Kaistia algarum: one gene and its partner. The protein of the gene in region 1 interacts with the protein of each later gene in a pairwise test. Links are inferred from orthologs where the notes say so. Each region holds a gene or a part of one and is shown in the gene's direction. Other genes may lie near its edges.

Region 1 (3,538 bases):
CAATCTGAATTTCGGCAATCCCGAGAAGCCCGAGATCATGGGCCAGCTCGTCGGCGCGATCGAGGGCATCGGCGCCGCCTGTCTGGCGCTCGACTTCCCGATCGTCTCCGGCAATGTCTCGCTCTATAACGAGACCAATGGCGTCGGCATCCTCCCGACCCCGGCGATAGGCGGCGTCGGACTGCTGCCCGATATCGGCCAGATGGCGACCGTGGCTTTCAAGAAGGCCGGCGATGTCATCCTGCTGATCGGCGAGGCGGGGTCGCATCTCGGCCAGTCGATCTATCTGCGCGAAATTCTCGGCCGCGAGGAGGGCGCCCCTCCCCCGGTCGATCTCGAGGCCGAGCGCCGCGCCGGTGACCTCGTCCGCGGGCTGATCCGTTCAGGCCTCGTCACCGCCTGCCACGACATTTCCGATGGCGGCCTGGCGATTGCGCTGGCCGAAATGGCGATGGCCGGCAAGCTCGGCGCCACGATCCAGCTGCCCGAAACGATGGCGACCCGGCATGGTTATCTCTTCGGCGAGGATCAGTCGCGCTATGTCGTGACCGCGAGCCCCGAGGCGCTGCCGACGATCGAGAGCATCGCCGACGCGGCCGGCCTTGCGCTGACCCAGCTTGGCACGGTCGGCGGCGAGACCCTCGCAATCGAGGAAATCGCCACCATATCGGTTGCAAAGCTCGCCGAGGCCCATGAGAATTGGTTTCCGGCGTTCATGGCCGGCGAATTCTAGTTCGTCCGGTTACCGAACGCGGCAAGCGGCCGAGGGGGACAAGCGATGGCGATGCAAGCGCACGATATCGAAAGCCTGATCAAATCGGCCCTGCCCGATGCCAGGGTCGTGATCCGCGACCTCGCCGGCGATGGCGACCATTATGCCGCCGAAGTCGTCTCGGAACAGTTTCGCGGCAAGAACCGCGTCCAGCAGCACCAGATGGTCTATGCCGCGCTCAAGGGGAACATGGGCGGCGCCCTGCACGCGCTTGCCCTGCAGACGAGCGCGCCGGAGTGAAGGAATTTGCCGTCTTGTCGCCCAGATCGCGGTTCACCGATCTCGACAGGATGGAAACGATCCCCTACCTAGATTCCATATTCCGTTCCCGGCCTTGAACCGGACGACGAAAGGCAAGTGCAATGAGCGAAATTGAAACCTTCATCGACAATGAAGTGAAGACGAACGACGTCGTCCTGTTCATGAAGGGAACGCCAGCGTTCCCGCAGTGCGGCTTCTCGGGCCAGGTCGTCCAGATCCTCGATTTTCTCGGCGTCGACTATAAGGGCATCAACGTGCTCGCTGACGCGGAAATCCGCCAGGGCATCAAGACCTATTCCAACTGGCCGACCATTCCCCAGCTCTATGTGAAGGGTGAGTTCATCGGCGGCTGCGACATTGTCCGCGAGATGTTCCAGGCTGGCGAAATCCAGGCCTTCTTCGCCGAAAAGGGCGTCGCGGTAGCCCAGACCGCCTGAATTCAGCAACTCATTCGGCAGCGTTTCAAGACGACGTATGTTCAATCATGCGTCGTCTTTTTGTATGGAAGAGCTAATCTGGGAACCTATCCGGATCTCCATCGTTTTGTACCCACGGGCGACAATGTCGCGAAGGCCGTTGTTCGATCGATATACGTCGGTCCGAGACGCAGCCTCGCGGAAAGAGGAGAAACGATATGAACCCAGCGATGAAAACGACGATCGTCGGAACCATTTCTGCCGCAATGCTGGCATCTTCCGCAATTGCACTGCCAACGGGCGCCAGCGCCGCAGAGGGTGTGCGAGCGGATGGCTCTTATGACGTGGCGCAGAACTGGCAAGGCCGGAACTGGCAAGGCGGTCCCCAGCGCGGCTGGAACAATCGCGGGCCTGGTTGGCGCGGTCCCGGATATTATCCGCCGCGCTACCGCGGCTGGAACGGTCCGGGCTATTACCGCGGCAGCTACTACAACGACCCGGGTGCTGCCCTCGCCGCAGGCGTGATCGGCCTCGCAGCCGGAGCGATGATCGGTAGCGCGATTAACCAGCCGCGCTATGCCGCCCCGCAATATGGCGGCAATGACTACATCGCCTATTGCTCGCAGCGCTACCGCAGCTTCAATCCGGCGACCGGCACCTTCACCGGCTATGACGGCCGCAAATATCGCTGCGTGATGCCGTAAAGGCTGCTGAAGCGGAATAAGAGAAGGCGCGACCGTGAGGTCGCGCCTTTTTTTTGCTTCTAGCGGGGGCGTTTCCTCGCCCTTCGTCTGAACCGCGACCGACTGTGAGAGCGCGTAGCAGCTTCTTTCAGAACCGGTATGAGACCAGTCGCGTGACCTAAGTCCGCAGGTTCAGTCCCGCGAAATCGAACATCGTCCGATCGAGCAGATGCGAGGGATTGCCGCTCCCGAGCGCGCGCAGCATGGTTTCCTTGCGGCCCGGCGACTTCTTCTCCCAATCCGCCAGCATCGCCTTGATCTGGTTGCGTTGCAGCCCTTCCTGCGAGCCGCAGAGATCGCAGGGGATGATCGGGAATTCCATCGCCGCCGAGAAGCGGGCGATGTCGTCTTCCGCCGCATAGGCGAGCGGGCGCAGGACGAAGAGGTCGCCCTCCTCATTGACCAGTTTGGGCGGCATCGTGGCGAGCTTGCCGCCATGGAAGAGGTTCAGGAAGAAAGTTTCGAGGATGTCCTCGCGGTGATGGCCGAGCACCACCGCCTGGCAGCCCTCCTCGCGGGCGACGCGATAGAGATGGCCACGGCGAAGCCGCGAGCACAGCGCGCAATACGTCTTGCCCGTCGGCACCTTGGACATGACGACCGAATAGGTGTCCTGCCGCTCGATCCGGTAGGGCATGCCGATGCCCTCCAGGAAATCAGGCAGCACGTCGGCGGGAAAGCCCGGCTGCGCCTGGTCGAGATTGCAGGCCAGCAGATCGACCGGTAGCAGCCCGCGCCATTTCAGATCCAGGAGCACGGCAAGGAGCGCATAGGAATCTTTGCCGCCGGAAAGGCAGACCAGCCAGCGATCCCCCGGCCGCACCATGGCGAAATCGTCCAGCGCCTGCCGCGTCTGCCGAACGAGGCGCTTGCGCAGTTTGCCGAACTCTACCGAGGACGGCGAACGGCGAAAGAGCGGGTGGGCACCGCCCGCGTCCAGATCATCGGCGGGATCGAGCGTTTCGGACATGGATGGCGGCTCCAGCTTCGGCGTTCTCTTTGCCGAAAAGCGCCGCCCAGCGCAATGGCGGTCCGAGCAGCCGAGGCGAAGGCGAAATTCGGATCAATTGTGCGACGATCGCCTTCGCTAGAAGTCCGTTAGCGACCCGGTTCAGGCTCCTCGCCCGAAACAGTAGGTTTGAAGTACGTCAGCCCACGCTCCTCGTATTTGTACATCGCCGTCAGCTCTTCGATAACATCGGCAACAAGGTGATACGCCTGCCATAGCGGCGCTTCAAACTTCGTTGGCAATGGTTTCTCAGTGGTGAGGTGGAAGCTGACGTTCGAGCGAAATGCGATCAGATCTTTCATCACATCCTCGAGGTCGAAGTCCGGCTGTTCTTTTA
Region 2 (3,039 bases), on another replicon or contig:
GATTCTGGTCAAGCAGCGTCAGGCGGCCCGAGGATTCCAGGACGCGCTGGATGACGAACATCACGTCCGGACGGCCGGCGTCATATTCATCGAACACGAGCGCGACATTATGCTGGTAGGCCCAGGGCAGAATGCCGTCACGGAACTCGGTGACCTGCAGCCCATCCTTGATGACGATCGCGTCCTTGCCGATCAGGTCGATGCGGCTGATATGGCTGTCGAGATTGACGCGGATGCACGGCCAGTTGAGGCGCGCGGCGACCTGCTCGATATGGGTCGACTTGCCCGTGCCGTGATAGCCGGTGACCATGACGCGGCGGTTGCGCGCGAAGCCGGCAAGAATGGCGAGCGTCGTGGTCCGGTCGAAGAGATAGTCGGGATCCGATTCCGGGACATGCTCGTTGGCCGCGGAAAAGGCGGGGACCTTGAGGTCGGAATCGATGCCGAACACATCCCGCACCGAGATCTCGGTATCGGGGAGAGAGGCACGATCGATCGTCGTTTCAGTCATATTGGCTCCGTCGCGTTCCATGGGAACGCTTGCGGTCGGTTCCTGGAGGGGAAGGTCCAATCCGCGAATGGGAATGGCGTCCAAACCGACGTTCTAGAGCATTTCGGCGCTTCGTTGAATCGCTAAAGATGCCCGTTCTCTTCGTTCAGCCGCGTTTTCTTGACGCGTGCCGGCTATCCATCCACCCGGTCCGGCGCGAGCGTCCTAGCAGAAGCCGGCCGCCTTGAGGAAGTTATACGCCTGGATGATCTCCCGGAGCTTGTCTTCGAAGGACCGGTCGCCGCCATTGGCGTCTGGATGATAGAGCTTCACCAGCGCCTTGTAGCGCGCCTTGATATCGCTCTGGCTCTCCGAGCCTTCCAGTTCGAGCGTGTCGAAGGATTTGCGCTCCAGCGCCTTCAGATGCCGTTTCGGCGCCGCCTCCGGCTCATGCACCGTGCCGGCGCCCTGGAACATATCGAAAGGATCGCGGATTCCGCCACTCCAGTCGCGCGTCGCATGGCTTCGCACACGCTCCTTCTGCTCGCCAGCGCTGTTGACGCCCATCGTCCAGGTCGGGCGATGGCCGGTCAGCGAATCCTTCTGGTAGGCGGCGATCTGCTCGTCGCCCATGCCGGAGAAATAATTGTACGACTTGTTGTAGAGCCGAACGTGGTCGATGCAGAAATGGTGAAACTTGCCCTCGCGGCCACGGCCCATCGGCGCGCGATGCGTGCCCGGGCGGTCACAGCCCGCCCAGCCGCAGCGATGGGGAGCTTCCTCCACCAGCGTGCTGTCGGCCCGCTTGATCCGGATCCGGTCGAAGAGTTTTGAATCGAGCTTCATCGAAGGATTATGCTAGCCAGCCACCGCCCGAACAAGGCGGTGATCCAGTTGGAGTGAAAGAGGGTGTGCGGATGAATACCAAAGAGCGGATCGCCAAGCGGCTCGGCGACGCCCTGGCGCCAGAGAGCCTAGATGTGATCGACGAATCGCATCTCCACAAGGGCCATGCGGGTGCTAGGCCCGGCGGCGAGACACATTACCGCGTCCGCATCACCACAAACGCCTTCCGCGGCAAGAGCCGCATCGACATGCACCGCGCGATCAACGCTCTGCTGGCGGATGAACTCGCTGCCGGCGTCCATGCGCTCGCCATCGAGGCAAAGGCGCCGGCCTGAACCTCAACCCGGCCGCCCGGTCTCCATGGCATGCCGGCGATTGGTCGCGATCAGCTTCCGCGCCAGCGCATTGCCGATGACATGGTAGATCGCGGCGGCGATCGCCGGATCCTCGCGGCCGGCGGCCTTCAGCTTGGCGCTGTCGAGCGCGATCACGGAAAGCTCGGTCGCGGCCCGTACCGTCGCCGTCGCCGGGGCATTGGCGAGAAACGAAATCTCGCCGACGAACTCGCCGGCCCGAAGCTGGCCGACGCGCTTGCCGGAGACATCGACCACCGCCTGTCCTTCAGTAAGCAGATAGAAGGCCTCGACCGGCTCGCCCTGAATCGTCAGCACCGCGCCCGGTTCGAGGTCGAAGGCCTCGCCGAACTCGACCAATCGCGCCAGATGCTCATCGTCGAGATCCGAAATGCCCTTGCGCAGGAGATCGCCGCCGCTCGCCGCGTTCACCATGCGCCGCGCCTTGTCCAGCGCGTGAAGGCGGTAGAGATTGATCAGGATGAACAGGAAATTATAGGCGATGCCGGTATAGAGCGGCGTCTCCGCCAGCGAGAAATAGACGATCTCGAACGCGAAACCAAGGATCAGGAAAACGCGCAGCCAGAAGATGTTGGTGAGGAACAGCGAGACGGCCAACAGCAGGAAGCCGATATGGCCGGGAAGATCGATCCGGTTGCCGAAGAATAGGCTCAATATGTCGAGCACGATCGTTCCCCCGTTCCAAGCGGCGCGGCCACTCTAGAGGACGCAAGGTCCTTTACAAGCTGCGGGCGAAGCTACGCTGCCAGCGTCTCCGCCAAGAATGCCCGAACTTCGGCTGGCGGGACATCCTTGGCGATGAAGGCCTCGCCGATTCCGCGCGTCAGGATGAAAGTCAGCGTGCCGCGCGAGACCTTTTTGTCCTGCGCGATCAGCGCCATCAGCCCGTCGGCGTCAGGGAGTTCGCCCGGAATATCGGCGAGCTCCGTCGGCAGGCCGACCAGGGCGAGATGCGCGGCGACGCGGCGGCCGTCATCGGGCGAGCAGAGGTTCATCCGCGCCGAGAAGCGATGCGCCAGGACCATGCCGATCGAGACTCCCTCGCCATGGACGAGCCGCTGCGAATAATGCGTGGCCGCCTCGAGCGCATGGCCGAAGGTGTGGCCGAGATTGAGCAGCGCCCGTTCGCCGGTCTCGTGCTCGTCGGCGGCGACAACCTTGGCCTTGGCGCGGCAGCTCGTCGCCACCGCATGCTCGCGCTCCGGTCCGCCGGCGAAGATACCGCGCCAGTTCGCTTCCAGCCAGGCGAAGAAGCCCGGATCATCGATCAAGCCGTATTTCGCGACTTCGGCATAACCGGCGCGGAACTCGCGCGGCGACAGCGTGTCG

What was found. The genes of interacting proteins can lie anywhere in the genome.
Region 2: the proteins of grxD (region 1) and OSH05_RS11485 interact in binary tests that used the Escherichia coli proteins (3 or more experiments, as listed by UniProt). The link is inferred for Kaistia algarum from one-to-one orthologs.

The regions. Positions count from the first base shown.
Region 1 is NZ_JAPKNJ010000003.1:638,638-642,175, reverse strand. What follows is about bases 1-2,802. They hold grxD (Grx4 family monothiol glutaredoxin), read left to right. Parts: upstream 1-1,134; coding sequence 1,135-1,470; downstream 1,471-2,802. Other genes in these bases: ttcA (tRNA 2-thiocytidine(32) synthetase TtcA), read right to left, coding at 2,311-2,802; OSH05_RS21260 (BA14K family protein), read left to right, coding at 1,668-2,153; OSH05_RS21270 (BolA family protein), read left to right, coding at 779-1,012; purL (phosphoribosylformylglycinamidine synthase subunit PurL), read left to right, coding at 1-733. In the rest of the region: more of ttcA, read right to left, coding at 2,803-3,162; OSH05_RS21250 (hypothetical protein), read right to left, coding at 3,291-3,538. UniProt on the Escherichia coli protein: Monothiol glutaredoxin involved in the biogenesis of iron-sulfur clusters.
Region 2 is NZ_JAPKNJ010000001.1:2,383,321-2,386,359, reverse strand. What follows is about bases 349-3,039. They hold OSH05_RS11485 (BolA family protein), read left to right. Parts: upstream 349-1,407; coding sequence 1,408-1,671; downstream 1,672-3,039. Other genes in these bases: aroB (3-dehydroquinate synthase), read right to left, coding at 2,448-3,039; OSH05_RS11480 (Crp/Fnr family transcriptional regulator), read right to left, coding at 1,675-2,376; OSH05_RS11490 (J domain-containing protein), read right to left, coding at 716-1,336; cobS (cobaltochelatase subunit CobS), read right to left, coding at 349-511. Outside these bases: more of cobS, read right to left, coding at 1-348. UniProt on the Escherichia coli protein: Transcriptional regulator that plays an important role in general stress response. Has many effects on cell morphology, cell growth and cell division. Acts by regulating the transcription of many genes, including dacA (PBP-5), dacC (PBP-6), ampC and mreB.